Regions from separate parts of the Aeromicrobium sp. UC242_57 genome, predicted to be linked through region 1. Evidence: riboswitches for the same ligand, from Rfam matches in the RefSeq annotation. Region 1 holds a riboswitch; the other holds the start of a gene.
What was found. A riboswitch is a leader RNA that binds a small molecule or an ion and turns the genes downstream of it on or off. The one in region 1 is predicted to bind cobalamin.
Positions count from the first base shown of each region.

Region 2: linked by a shared signal. The riboswitch ahead of ACHMWU_RS30075 (prenyltransferase/squalene oxidase repeat-containing protein) and the one ahead of ACHMWU_RS18110 (CbtB-domain containing protein) in region 1 are both predicted to bind cobalamin.

Region 1 is NZ_JBIOAM010000003.1:1,244,892-1,251,598, forward strand. Features, by position in the region: partial or broken gene ACHMWU_RS18100 (cobyrinate a,c-diamide synthase) at 1-438, shown strand, start outside; gene ACHMWU_RS18105 (cobalamin biosynthesis protein) at 435-1,379, shown strand; adenosylcobalamin (AdoCbl) riboswitch at 1,424-1,509, shown strand; gene ACHMWU_RS18110 (CbtB-domain containing protein) at 1,551-1,769, shown strand; partial or broken gene ACHMWU_RS18115 (CbtA family protein) at 1,863-2,594, shown strand; gene ACHMWU_RS18120 (cobalt-precorrin-6A reductase) at 2,697-3,422, opposite strand; partial or broken gene ACHMWU_RS18125 (cobyric acid synthase) at 3,419-4,896, opposite strand; gene ACHMWU_RS18130 (SAM-dependent methyltransferase) at 5,056-5,652, opposite strand; partial or broken gene ACHMWU_RS18135 (cobaltochelatase subunit CobN) at 5,649-6,544, opposite strand; gene ACHMWU_RS18140 (cobaltochelatase subunit CobN) at 6,541-6,707, opposite strand, start outside.
Region 2 is NZ_JBIOAM010000005.1:1,349,929-1,356,635, reverse strand. Features, by position in the region: gene ACHMWU_RS30095 (hypothetical protein) at 1-189, opposite strand, end outside; gene ACHMWU_RS30090 (hypothetical protein) at 186-389, opposite strand; gene ACHMWU_RS30085 (hypothetical protein) at 470-610, opposite strand; gene ACHMWU_RS30080 (hypothetical protein) at 610-1,128, opposite strand; gene ACHMWU_RS30075 (prenyltransferase/squalene oxidase repeat-containing protein) at 1,178-2,257, opposite strand; cobalamin riboswitch at 2,321-2,458, opposite strand; gene ACHMWU_RS30070 (hypothetical protein) at 2,809-2,961, shown strand; gene ACHMWU_RS30065 (acyl-CoA dehydrogenase family protein) at 2,958-3,857, shown strand; gene ACHMWU_RS30060 (hypothetical protein) at 3,930-4,346, shown strand; gene ACHMWU_RS30055 (acyl-CoA dehydrogenase) at 4,241-4,462, shown strand; gene ACHMWU_RS30050 (hypothetical protein) at 4,540-5,160, shown strand; gene ACHMWU_RS30045 (hypothetical protein) at 5,108-5,245, shown strand; gene ACHMWU_RS30040 (MarR family winged helix-turn-helix transcriptional regulator) at 5,311-5,757, opposite strand; partial or broken gene icmF (fused isobutyryl-CoA mutase/GTPase IcmF) at 5,934-6,707, shown strand, end outside.

The DNA of each region.
Region 1 (6,707 bases):
TCCGCAGCCTCACCAAGCACTGGTCGATCCCCGGCATCCGCGCAGGCTACGTCGTCGGCGATCGCACCGTGATCGCCCAGCTGGCGGCACAGCAGACACCGTGGTCGGTGTCGACTCCCGCCGCAGCGGCCATGGAGGCATGCGCCGTCGAGCCGGCGCTGAGCGAGGCGCTGCTGCGTGCGAAGGCGATCGGCGTGTGGCGTGACCACCTGCAGTCAGGGCTTTCAGCGCGCGGGATCTCGTTCGGTGCCGTCGTCAGCCTCGTTCGTCCTCGCGCAGGTGGGTGACGGCGTACATTCGGCGCTTCGCGAGGCGGGCGTCGCGGTGCGCCGGGCCGACACGTTTCCTGGGCTCGGCGCGAGCTGGGTGCGGATCGCAGTGCGTGACGAGGCCCTGACCGACCAGCTCTTCGACGTGCTGGACGACGTGCTGCGATGAGGGCTCGTGCAGCTGGCCTGGTGCTCGGATTCGTCGCTGACCGCGTCTTCGGCGATCCGCGCCGGGGGCATCCGGTCGCAGGCTTCGGCCAGGTCGCGACAGCGCTCGAACGCCGCTGGTACGCCGACTCACGGGGGCGCGGTCTGCTGTACTGCACCGGCCTGGTCGGAGCCGCAGCAGCCGCAGGGCTGATCGCCGAACGATCGGCGCCGCCGGCTGCCAGGGTGCCGCTGGTGGCTCTGGCGACCTGGGCCGTGCTGGGCGGACGTTCGCTCGAGCGTGAAGCACTGGCCGTCCACGGCTACCTCGATCGCGGTGACCTCCCCGGTGCCCGACGTCGGCTGACCCACCTGGTCGGCAGGGACACGTCCGAGCTCGACGAGTCCGAGGTCTCTCGGGCGGTCATCGAGTCGCTCGCCGAGAACTCCTCGGATGCCGTGGTCGCGCCGTTGGTCTGGGGCGCGGTCGCCGGCGTGCCAGGCCTGCTGGCGTACCGGGCCAGCAACACGCTCGACGCCATGGTCGGACACCACAACGACCGCTACGAGCGCTTCGGCTGGGCCTCAGCCCGCCTCGACGACCTGGTGAGCTTGCCGGGCTCGCGCCTGTCCGGGCTGCTGACGATCGCGGCGGTGCCGGGTCGCGGCAAGGAGGCGTGGTCGACGTGGCGTCGCGATGCCTCCGCGCATCCGAGTCCCAACGGGGGCGTCGTCGAGTCGGCCTTCGCCGGGTCGCTCGGGATTCGCCTGGGCGGTGTCAACCAGTACTACGGCAACCGGGTCGAGCACCGCGCGGTCATGGGCTCGGGCCGTCCCGCGCGTCCGACCGACATCGTCCGCGCGGCCGAGATCGCCCGCCGGGTCTGCTACGGCGCGGCTTTCGTGTGCGGGGCAGTGAGCCTCGTTCGGCGGCGGGTGAAACTGCACACGTCCGACGCGTGAGAAATCCTGCCGCCACGGTGCCTTCGTCCACTACGATCGTTGCAGCGAGCACAAGGAAGCCGGTGAGATTCCGGCACAGTCGCGCTACTGTGACACCGCTTCGGCGGTGGAGTCAGACCCGAGTGTTCGCCACCCATCGAACGGGGACGCACGTATCCCCAAGGAGGACACATGTCGCAAGCTTCTGCGGCGCCGCTGGCCGGCGCCCCTGCACTTCCCACGATCGACCTGCGAGAGCTCGCCCCCTGGGCGCTCTTCTACGGACTGCTGGCCGTCCTGGTGATCTTCTTCATCAGTGCCGACCAGGGTGCCATCTCGATCCCGTCCGGTAACGCGATCCATGAGTGGGTCCACGACGGGCGTCATCTGCTCGGCTTCCCCTGCCACTGACGCTCTTCCGCTTCACCCAACCCACCTGGACCCTGAGTCGCTGCCGCATGCCCTGACGCGTGTGCAGCGACCCCACCTGAACGGAACACACCCATGAATGCACGCGCTTTTCTGGTGCGCGGCCTGCTGGCCGGACTCATCGCGGGCCTGGCGGCCTTCTTCGTCAGCGACGAGGTCGGTGAACCGCACGTCGAGGCGGCCATCGCCCTCGAGTCTGTCGGCGCCGCGCCCGAGGCCGAAGCTCCTGCCGAGCACAGCCACGACGACGAGGCTGGAGGGCACAGCCACTCGCACGGCGATGAGGACAGCGGCACCGAGGTCTCACGCGACAACCAGCGCACCTGGGGGCTGCTGACCGGCACCGTTGCGGTCGGGCTCGCGCTCGGCGGACTCGTCGCACTGGCTGCGGCTGCCGTGCTGGGCCGACTCGGCCGGATGCAGCCCGGACAGTCGACTGCCGTGGTCGCGCTGATCGGATTCGTCTCGATCGCCTTGGTGCCATTCCTCAAGTACCCGTCGACGCCACCGGCGGTCGGTGACGGCAACACGATCGGCGAGCGCACGGGTCTGTACTTCGGCTTCCTGCTCGTCTCGATCGTGGCGGCCATCGCCTCGACCTACCTGGCCGTCAAGCTGCGCGACCGGTTGAGCACGTACGGCGCCGTGGTCGTCGGCGGCGCCGTCTACCTGGCAGTCGTGGTCATCGCCGGGCAGCTGTTCTCGACGGTCAACGAGATCGGCGACTTCCCGGCTGATCTGCTCTGGTACTTCCGTCGTGCCTCGTTGCTGACCCTCGCGACGTTGTGGGGTGTCCTGGGCGTCGTGCTGACGGGTCTCATCTCGCGGCTCTACACGGCCGAGGTCGCCAAGACCGAACGCCGAGGCTCGCCGAGAGCCTCTAGCACCGTCGGCCGGGCGGTGGCAGGGTCACCGCCCGGCGAGTGTCTCCACCCACGCCATGGCGTCGTCGACGCTGTGCACCGTGATCACGCCCGCCTCGGCGGCAGGACGCTGCACGATGACGACCGGCACGCCGAGCTGCGCGGCGGCACTCATCTTCGGCCAGGTGAGCTGACCGCCGGAGTTCTTGGTGATCAGCACGTCGGCACGGTGCTCGGACATGATCGCCAGCTCGCCGTCGAGGGTGTACGGTCCCCGGCTCGACAGGATGGTCCACGACGGCGGGAGGGCGATCGACGGGGCGTCGACGACCCGGGCCAGCACGTCGTGCGCGGCCAACGCTCCGGTGAAACGACCGAGCTCTTGGCGACCGACGGTCAGGAACGGACGTCGACCGAGCGAGGCGGCCGTTGCGGCCGCTTCTTCGTGAGACGGGGCCTGGTGCCAGGCGGGGTCGTCCGGCCAGGCTGGACGTTCGAACCTCAGCAGCGGGACGTCGGTGCAGGCGGCCGCAGCGTTGGCGCTGATGCCACGGGCGAACGGATGCGTGGCATCGACGACGGCGTCGTAGTCGGCAGCAGCCTGACGGAGGCCGTCGATGCCACCGAAACCACCGATGCGGACATCGCCGACCGGTAGGCGCGGATTCACGACCCGGCCTGCCAGTGACGTGGTCACGTCGACACCCGCAGCGAGCAGGCGTTCAGCCAGAGCCCGTGCCTCGCCGGTGCCACCGAGCAGCAGCAGCTTCATGAGCCGGCCTGCCAGCTGAGGGTCGACAGGTCTGTCGGTGCGCCGTTGCGAGCGAGCGACAACAGGGCATCGACGTCGAGGTGCTGCTCGGCCAGGTCGCCGAGGCGGTCGAGGCGGGCTTCTCGGGCGGCCGGGAACGATGCGGTCGACGGCGGGGTGTCGAGCGCATGGTGCAAGAAGGCGCGACGGAAGTCGTCGCCTTCGAGGCTGCCGTGCCACATCGTGCCGTACACCGATCCGGTGCGGGCACCTCCCAGGAAGTCTTGGTCGTCGCCGACCGTGATCTGTCCATGGTGGATCTCGTAGCCGCTGGCTGGGGCGCCGAGAGCCTCGCCGGTCGGCAGGCGGAGCACCTTCTCCTGCCGGAACGTCGTCGACACGTCGAGCAGGCCGAGACCGTCCACGGAAGCACCGGCGTCGCCCTCGACACCGAGCGGATCGCTGATCGTGCGGCCCAGCATCTGGAAGCCACCGCAGATGCCGAGCAGCGGCCGGCCACGCCTCACGTGCTCCGTCAGGGCCTGGTCGAGTCCGCGCGAACGCAACCACGTGAGGTCGGCCAGCGTCGCCCGCGTCCCGGGCAGCACGATCAGGTCGGCGTCACCGAGGTCACGCGGGTCGGCGGCGAACGTGACGTCCAGGTCGGGCTCGAGCCCGAGGGCGTCGACGTCGGTGAAGTTGCTGATGCGAGGGAGCCGGATCACGGCGACCTTGCGGCTGTCGACCCTGCGGTGCGCCTGCTCACGAGGTCGAGCGCGTCCTCGGAGTCGAGCCAGAGGCTCTGGTCCCACGGCAGCACGCCGTGGACGGGGCGTCCGGTGAGTCGTTCGAGGTCGTCGATGCCGGGTCTCAGCAATCCGAGATCGCCGCGGAACTTGTTGACGACGAATCCGGCGATCAGCTGTTGATCGGCGGGGGAGAGCAGCGCCAGCGTGCCGAACATGGCGGCGAAGACACCGCCGCGGTCGATGTCGCCGACCACGATCGTCGGCAGCTGTGCGTGCTGTGCCAGCCCCATGTTGACGTAGTCGCCGTCGCGCAGGTTGATCTCGGCGGGGCTGCCGGCACCCTCGGCGATGACGACGTCGTAGCGAGCCGCGAGGTCGTCGTACGCATCGTGTGCGGCTTGGGCGAGATGACGTCGCCCGGTCGTCCAATTGGAGGACGACACCTCGCCAGCAGGTTGTCCCATCACGACGACGTGGCTGCGACGATCGCTGCCGGGCTTGAGCAGCACGGGGTTCATCGCAGGTTCGGGTTCTGCGCGGGCGGCGAGGGCCTGCACCCACTGGGCCCGTCCGATCTCGGCGTGCACGCCGGCGTTGTCGGCGCACACCATCGAGTTGTTCGACATGTTCTGTGCCTTGTACGGCGCGACGCGGACACCGCGTCGGGCGATCGCCCGGCACAGCGCCGTGGTGACGATGCTCTTGCCGGCGTCGGAGGTGGTGCCGGCGACGAGCAGACCGGTCATGGAGCCCTCAGCGGGTTGGATGAAGCCCTCAGCGGGTTGGAGGGAGCCCTCAGCAAGTAGGTGTCCATGATCCAGCCAGCGGTTTGCTTGGCCCGACTGCGCACGGCCTCGATGTCGGCGAGCACGTCTGCGACGGTACCGGCGACGAGCTCTTCTGAATCAGTCCCGAGGTTTGCGCCCCACCAGATCGACCAATCGTCTAGGCCGTCGAGGTCGAGGTTCGCTCCGAGCATGACCGCGATGTTGCTCTGTCCCGCCTCGACAGCCTCGCGCAGGCGTCTCGCGGTCGTGACGTGCACGGGGACACCCACCGGGTGCAGCACGATCCGGTGCCGGGCGGCGAGCACCTGAGGCGCCGAGATGCCTGGCAGGACGGTGTAGTCGAGCGGCATCCGGGTCGCGGAGCTGCTCGACGATCCGGATCGTCGAGTCGTACAACGAGGGGTCGCCCCACACGAGGAAGGCTGCGGTGCCACCGCGGGCTCGGAGCACCTGCTCGTAGGCGGCGACCCTGGCTTCGTGCCAGGTCTTCACCGCGGCCGGGTAGTCGGCCGGATCCTTCCGGTCGCGTTCGGGGTCGGCGACGGCGACGACCTCGAGACCGAAGTGATCTGCGATGACGCGGCGTGCCGCCAGCAGCTCGTCGTCAGGCCCCTTGGTGGCGGCGATGACGTAGTCGGCGCCGCGCAGGGCCTGCGCGACCTCGGAGGTCACGTGCTGCAGGCCCATGCCGACACCGGCGATCAGCACCTTCACTGGTCGCGGTCCTCCAGATCACCTTCGACCTCGAGGTACACCCCCTGCAGGGCCTCCAGCGTCGCCGGATCGGGCTCGGCCCACAGGCCACGCTCGGCTGCCTCGTGCAGCCGCTCGACGATGCCGCGCAGTGCCCACGGGTTGGACTGGCGCAAGAACGCCTGGTTGGTCTCGTCGAGCACGTACTCGTCGGCGAGCTTCTCGTACATCCAGTCGTGCACGACGCCGGCGGTGGCGTCGAAGCCGAACAGGTAGTCGACCGTCGCTGCGAGCTCGAAGGCGCCCTTGTATCCGTGTCGCTGCATCGCCGCGATCCAGCGGGGGTTGACGACCCTGGCCCGGAAGATGCGCGCCGTCTCCTCCGACAGCGTGCGGGTGCGGACCGAGTCGGGATTCGTGGAGTCGCCGACGTACGCCTTCGGGTCCGATCCGGTCAGTGCACGAACTGTCGCGATCATGCCGCCGTGGTACTGGAAGTAGTCGTCGGAGTCGGCAATGTCGTGCTCCGCGCTGTCGACGTTCTTCGCCGCGACCGTGATGCGCCGGTAGTTGGCCCGCATGTCGTCGGCGGCCGGTGCGCCGTCGAGATCGCGTCCGTAGGCGAACCCGCCCCACGCGGTGTAGACCTCGGCGAGGTCGTTGTCGTCGCGCCACGTGCCCGACTCGATGACCTGCAGGATGCCTGCACCGTAGGAGCCCGGCTTGGAGCCGAAGATGCGGGTCGTGGCGCGTCGGTCGTCGCCGTGGTCGGCGAGGTCGGCGCGCACGTGTGCTCGCACGTAGTTGTCGTCATCGGACTCGTCGAGGTCGGCCACGGCTGTACCGCGTCGTCGAGCATCGCGACGACGTGCGGGAACGCGTCGCGGAAGAAGCCCGAGATGCGCACCGTCACGTCGATGCGGGGACGTCCGGCTCGGCCAGGGAGATGGTCTCCAGCTGGCTGACCCGGCGTGAGGCCTCGTCCCAGACGGGGCGCACGCCGAGCAGCGCGAGCACCTCGGCGACATCGTCGCCGCTGGTGCGCATCGCGCTGGTGCCCCAGACCGACAGCCCCA
Region 2 (6,707 bases), on a different contig from region 1:
CGACGCCGACGGCGTGGGCGTCGCGGTCGACGTCGCGGCTGTCGGAGTGCTGGCGGTCGGCTGCGGAGCGGACGTCGTCCCTGCCGCCGGGGGCTTGGTCGACTTGGCCGACGGCTTCGGGGCGGGCTTCGGCTTGGGCTTCGCGGATGGGGTCGTCGGCTTCGGTGCTGTCGCCGCGAGCGGCTTCATGCTGGGTACGTCTTGGAGTTGCCGTTCTGGAACACGAAGGCGACCCAGCCGCCCTGCGGGACGTTGAGCGAGCCGACGCCCAGGCTGGAGTACTTCCAGGTGCCGGACGTCCCGTTCGACCAGAACAGGCCCCAGTACTTGGTGGCCGGCGGCGCCTTGGCACAGCTTGTGCTGGGCGCCCCGTCGACCTGGCACACCATCCCCGGCTCGGGTGTCGACGTACGTCAGCGAGTGACCTGCGTCGACGAAGTTGCTGGCCGCATCTCCCCCGCCGTCGGCGTCACGCGACGCTGCCGCCGACCACGACCGTGACCCCGACGCCCTTGGCGCATGCTGCGGCCGTTGCCGGACCTGTCGCAAGCGCGACACCCGCCGCGCTGCCCAGGAGCAGCGCGGCGAGCAAGGACGTCAGGCGGCGCATCAGCTGACCTTGAAGCCTTCGAACCGGTGCGGTTCTTGAATGCTCCGACGACCTTGACGGTCTTCTTGCCGGCCTTCTTGCCCACGCTGAACGTGTAGTTGTACTTGCCGCTGGAGTTGGCCTTGGCAGTCTTGACGAGCTTGCCGGACACGTAGACCTTGATGGTCTCGCCCGAGGCCAGACCGGAAGCCTTCGCGGTCTGCTTCTTGTTCTTCTTGACCTTGCTGCTGAGGCTGATCGAGAAGCTTCTTGGCCGCGAGGATCTTGACCGAAGTCGTGCCGACGCGGTTCGTCCGCGAGCCCTTGATCGAGACGGCGCGCGTGGCCGAGCTGCCGCCTGTCTTGACCTTGGCCGAGGCGACGCCTGCTGCAGTCGCGGTGCCGGTGACCGTCGTTCCGCCGGCGACGGACGCCGTGAACTTCTCGCCGGCTGCGAGGCCCGTCGCCGACACCGAGATCGTGCTGCCGCTGGCCAGGTAGCCGCTGGGGGCCTTCGCCGTGAAGCTCTTGGCCGGCAACTGGGCGTTGACGCCGATGGCGGCCTGCGCCGAGGCACGGATCCACTGGTCACGCTGGTTGACCGGGATGCCAGTCGTCTTGCCGGCGGCGAGTGCATCCTGGTCGAAGGCGATAGCGCCGAGCTCGTTGGCGAGCGCCGTGTCCTCGGCGATCGCGTCGGTGACCTGGTGCGAGACGATCCACGACGCGGCGCTGCCGGCCGCGCCGGTCTGCACCGACGGCCTTCAACGTCACAGCGGCCAGGCCTGTGGTGTTGGTGTTCGCGTTGTCATCGTTGACGAAGGAGCCATTCGCAGCCTGCTGCTTGAGCAGCCAGCTGACGGCGGCGTCGATGTCGTCCTGCAGGTTGGCGACACCAGCGTCCTTGGCCGACAGGAGTGCCTGGATGCCGAACGCGGTGGCGTCGATCGTGATCTGGTCGTCGTCGGCCGTGGTGGTGTCGCCGCACTCACGGTCGACGGGCAGGACGGTCTCGTCCTCCCACGGTTCCGTGGTGGTCGGGTCGTCTGCGACCGCTACCGCGAACATGTTGGTGCGGAACGCGCCGGTGGCGCACTGCTGCTTGAGCAGGTAGTCAGTCGCCGACGTGAGCTTCGCGGTGCTGGTCGGGCTCGTGGCGAGCGCGCGGACGACCCACGCCTGACCGATCGAGTTGGAGTAGTCGGCGAACCCAGAATCGACGGCGCGACCGGCTTCGTCACCGCTGGCCACGACGCGGGACTCGACCGTGGCGATGAGGTTCTGGCCACCGAACGCGGTCGCGTCGGCGTCATCGCTCGAAGCCTCGACTGCCGTTGCGAGCTGCCCGCAGCACCGGCGGATCCGCCGCCGACGTACGCCGATGGGTTTGCCTCGAACGCGGAGATGATCTTCGCCTGATCGGCGGCCCGCGTGTCGAGGTCGTTCAACGCGAAGAACACGTCGAGGGACAGGCCGTAGTGGTTGAAGCTGTACTGCTCGTTGTAGACGATGCCGTTGGTCAGCTGATCGCTCAGCCAGCGGGCTGCGGAGTAGCCGTACGAGTTGGGGGCGGCCTGCGCCGAGGGCGCTGCGACGACCATGCCAGCGGCGAGCGCCGGGGCGATGGCGGCCGCGCCGAGGCGGCGGAAGGCTGGTGCGGTTGAGCATGTGGGTCCTTCCCGCTGTTGAACGGGAGAGGCGGAAGCCCGTCACGTGTGTTCCTCGACAGCGTGGATCGGTCATGCCCACAGCAGGTGCTCCGGCTCGCCACCTGAGGTGGCCTGCGGTTGCGGGTCAGCGCCGGAGTTTGACCGGCTTTCCCTGACATGCGGGCGGTTTTCGAGTTGTGCCAAACGGCTTCAGCAATCTAACACCCGGAACCCGCGACCGAAGAATCTGGTTCTGTCCGCGATTCAGCGGACAGAACCAGATTTCTCCCGTCGCCGAGCGGAGCGTGGACCAGTACCGTCGTAGCCATGACGCTCAGTGACGAACTCCGCATCGCTCTCGACGGCAAGTGGCGCCACGTGCGGGAGCAGTCCGCAAGGATCTCGCCGCGATCGACCTGGCCTACGACCACGACCTGACCCTCGCCGAGGCACGCGAACGGGTGCTCGGGCAGATGAAGAAGCTCGTGCCGACCGGTATCCCCGCCGCAGGATTCAAGGTGGCGAGCGGCGGCACCGGGCGATCCGGGCGGCGCGGTCACCGGGATCGAGATGCTGGCCCAGTTCGACCTGTCGCTGATGGTCAAGGCCGGCGTGCAGTGGGGGCTGTTCGGCGGAGCGATCGAGAACCTCGGCACCGAGCGTCACCACCACAAGTACATCCCCGACCTGATCAACCTCGACCTGCTGGGCTGCTCGCGATGACCGAGACGGGGCACGGCAGCGACGTCCAGAGCCTCGAGACGACCGCGACGTACGACCCGGCGACGCAGGAGTTCGTGATCCACTCCCCCACGCCGTCGGCGCGCAAGGACTACATCGGCGGCGCTGCGCTGCACGCCGAGGTCGCGACGGTCTTCGCCAGCCGTCACGAACGACGAGAGCCACGGCGTGCACTGCTTCGTCGTGCCGCTGCGCGACAAGCCGGCAACGACCTGCCGGGTGTCACGACCTCGGACGACGGTCACAAGGGCGGGCTCGGCGCGGTCGACAACGGCCGCATCATGTTCGACCAGGTGCGTATCCCGCGCGAGAACCTGCTCAACAAGTACGGCGACGTCGACGAGGACGGGACCTATTCGTCGCCCATCGACAACGTCAACCGGCGATTCTTCACGATGCTCGGGACGTTGATCCGTGGTCGGGTCAGTGTCGGCGGCTCGGCTAGCGCAGCGACCGAGGTCGCGCTCAGCATCGCCGGACGCTACGCGCTCAAGCGCCGCCAGTTCAGCGAGGGTCCCGGCCAGGAAGTCCTGCTGATGGACTACCGCATGCACCAGCGGCGGCTCCTCCCACTGATCGCCCGCTCGTACGCCTACCGGTTCGCCCAGAACCAGCTCGTCGCCCGCATGGACCGCCTCCAGAGCACCGACACTCCCGATCCGCAGGAGTCCCGTGAGCTCGAAGGTCGCGCCGCTGGCCTGAAGGCAGCCCAGACCTGGCACGCGACCCGCGCGATCCAGGAGGCCCGCGAAGCCTGCGGCGGAGCCGGCTACCTCGCCGAGAACCGTCTGACGACGCTCAAGGGCGACACTGACGTCTTCACGACCTTCGAGGGCGACAACCACGTCCTGTTCCAGCCGTCGCCAAGGAGCTGCTGACGTCGTACGCCCAGGAGGTCGGCGGGCTCGACCCCGTCGGCTTCGTCCGTTTTGCTGCCAGCACCGTCGCCGATGTCGTCAAGGAGCGCACCGCCGCATCCCAGCCATCCAGCGCTTGATCGACGCACGATCCGGCGACGACGACCACGACCTGCTCGACCGGGGCACCAGCTCAACTTGTTCGAGGACCGCGAGCAGCACGTCATCGAGACCGCCGCTCGCCGACTTCGCCGGGCAGACAAGGACGAACCGGCCGAGGCCTTCGCGGTGTTCAACGCCGCCCAGGATCACGTCATCCGGTGCGGACGGGTCCATATCGACCGTGTCGTCCTCGAGGCCTTCACAGCCGGGATCGCGCGGTGCGACGACCCTGACGCCCAGAGCTGCTGCGTGACGTCTGCTCGCTGTACGCGCTGTCGATCATCGAGGAAGACCTCGCCTGGTTCATGGGCCACAACCGGTTGTCCGACCAGCGGGCCAAGACCGTGACGTCGCTGATCAACGACCTCCTCGACAAGCTTCGTCCGCACACCCTGACCCTGATCGAGGGCTTCGGAGTACCTGAAGAGACCCTCGGTGCCGCTATGCTCCGCGACCTAGATTGAGACGGTCTGTCGGCCCAGGCTGAGTATCTGCTTAAATGAAGCCCTATTTCTCATCTCAATCCGGGGGGAACCACCGCATGAAAAACCTTTTGCGTTTCGCGGCCATCACCGTCGCGTCGACTGCACTCATCGCGGGCGGCACCACAGCCGCCACGGCTGCGCCGGGCGACACGGCCGCCATCACGACCTTCAAGCTCAAGCAGGGCGCCACGTACTACAAGACCTCCAACTTCATCTCCGGAACCGTCGTGGCTTCCGCGCCTGGATCGTCCTCGTTCTACGGCGTGAAGGCAACGGTCACCGTCAACGGCAAGGCCGTCAAGACCGGCGTCCCGGTCTACCAGAACGGCATCTACTTCGATCGGGCCTGGGGTGCTGGCACCGTCAAGCTGATCAACTTCACGGCGTCGGGCTACGACACCCGTCCCGGTCACGTCGGCGCGTACTACGACCGCCCGATCCCGGCTCCGGCCAACTCCACGCGCGTCCGTTATGCGGTCGAGTCGACTTCGGGCGTCAAGGTCACCAAGCGTGGCAAGAAGCTGACGTTCAAGCTCACCGCGACCTACCGCGACAAGGCCGGCAAGCGCAAAGAGCGCCCGCAAGGCGACGATCCAGGTCAAGAAGAGCGGCAAGTGGAGGACGTTGAAGACGGTCCGGCTGAACTCGAAGGGCAAGGCCACCTACAAGCGTTCTGACAAGAAGAAGCGGCCCTACCGCATGGTCGTCAAGACGACGAACCTGATCAAGGGCGGCACGACCCGCGGCGGTCTGAAGATCTGACGCAAGCTGAAAACCAGAACGCCCCCGACCCACTGGGTCGGGGGCGTTCTGGTTTTCAGGCTCGGCTAGAAGTCGCCCGCTGCCGAGCGCACGTGGCGCAACAGCTCGAAGGTCTGGTCCTGCTGCTCGTCGTCGAGCCCGACGATCGCGAAGTCGATCGCCATGATCGCCGCGGTCGACTCGGCCAGGATGCGCTTGCCCTCGTCGGTCAGCTCGGCGAAGGTGCGCCGGCGATCGGTCTGGTCGGCCACCCGACGCACCAGCCCCTGTGACTCCAGCCGGTCCATCGCGTTGGTCACCGAGGTCGGATGCACCATGAGCCGCTCACCGATCTTGCTCAGCGGCAGCCGTCCGGTCGCGCTGAACGAGATGAGCTGCAGCACCTCGTAGCGGGCGAAGGTGATGCCGAACGGCTTGAGCGCGGCATCCAGCCGGCGCTGATGCAGCTGCTCACCCGCATGATCGACGTGGCGAGGCGCATCGAGCGGGCCGGCCCGATGTGCTCGACCCACAGCTCGGAAGCGCGTTCAATGGGGTCGAAGGGCAGCTTCGGCTCGGCAGGCATGCGCTCCATCGTAGGGCAGCAGCCCCGGACTGGTAATTACTTGGACATGCGACTATTTTAGATCCAAGTACTTTGATCCGTGTGCTTCGCAACACCTTCGGCAACCCGCCCGGAAGAGGAACCATGAGCAGCCCAGAACTTCACGTCCCGAAGAACCCGGTCCGATTCGTCACGGCATCGGCACTGTTCGACGGTCACGACGCGTCGATCAACATCATGCGCCGCATCTTCCAGTCGCAGGGGGGGCTTGAGGTCATCCATCTCGGCCACAACCGTTCGGTCAGGAAGTCGTCGATGCCGCGATCGAGGAGGACGTCCAGGGCATCGCGGTGTCGTCCTACCAAGGTGGCCACGTCGAGTACTTCGAGTACCTCGTCGAGTCGTTGCGCGAGCAGGGAGCCGGCCACATCCATGTCGTCGGCGGTGGTGGCGGCGTCATCGTTCCTGAGGAGATCGCCCGGCTGCGAAAGTCCGGCGTCACGATCTTCTCGCCCGAAGATGGCCAGCGCCTCGGCCTGGTCGGCATGATCAACTCCGTCGTCAAGGACTGCGACTTCGACCTCACGGCGCAGGGCACCCTCGACGTCGACGCCCTGCTCGCCGGCGAGCGTCCAGCCGTCGCCCGCGCCATCACCTTGGCCGAGAGCGGAAGCCTCTCCGACGAAGAGCAGGCTCGCATCGCCTCCGCTGCCGCCGCCCACTCGCACCCTGTTCTAGGAATCACCGGCACCGGCGGCTCCGGCAAGTCTTCGCTGACCGACGGCTCGTGCGCCGTTTCCGGGTCGACCAGCAGGACAAGCTGCGCGTCGCGGTCATCGCGGTCGATCCCACCCGTCGCCGGGGTGGCGGCGCCCTGCTCGGCGACCGCATCCGGATGAACTCGCTCGACGGCGAGCA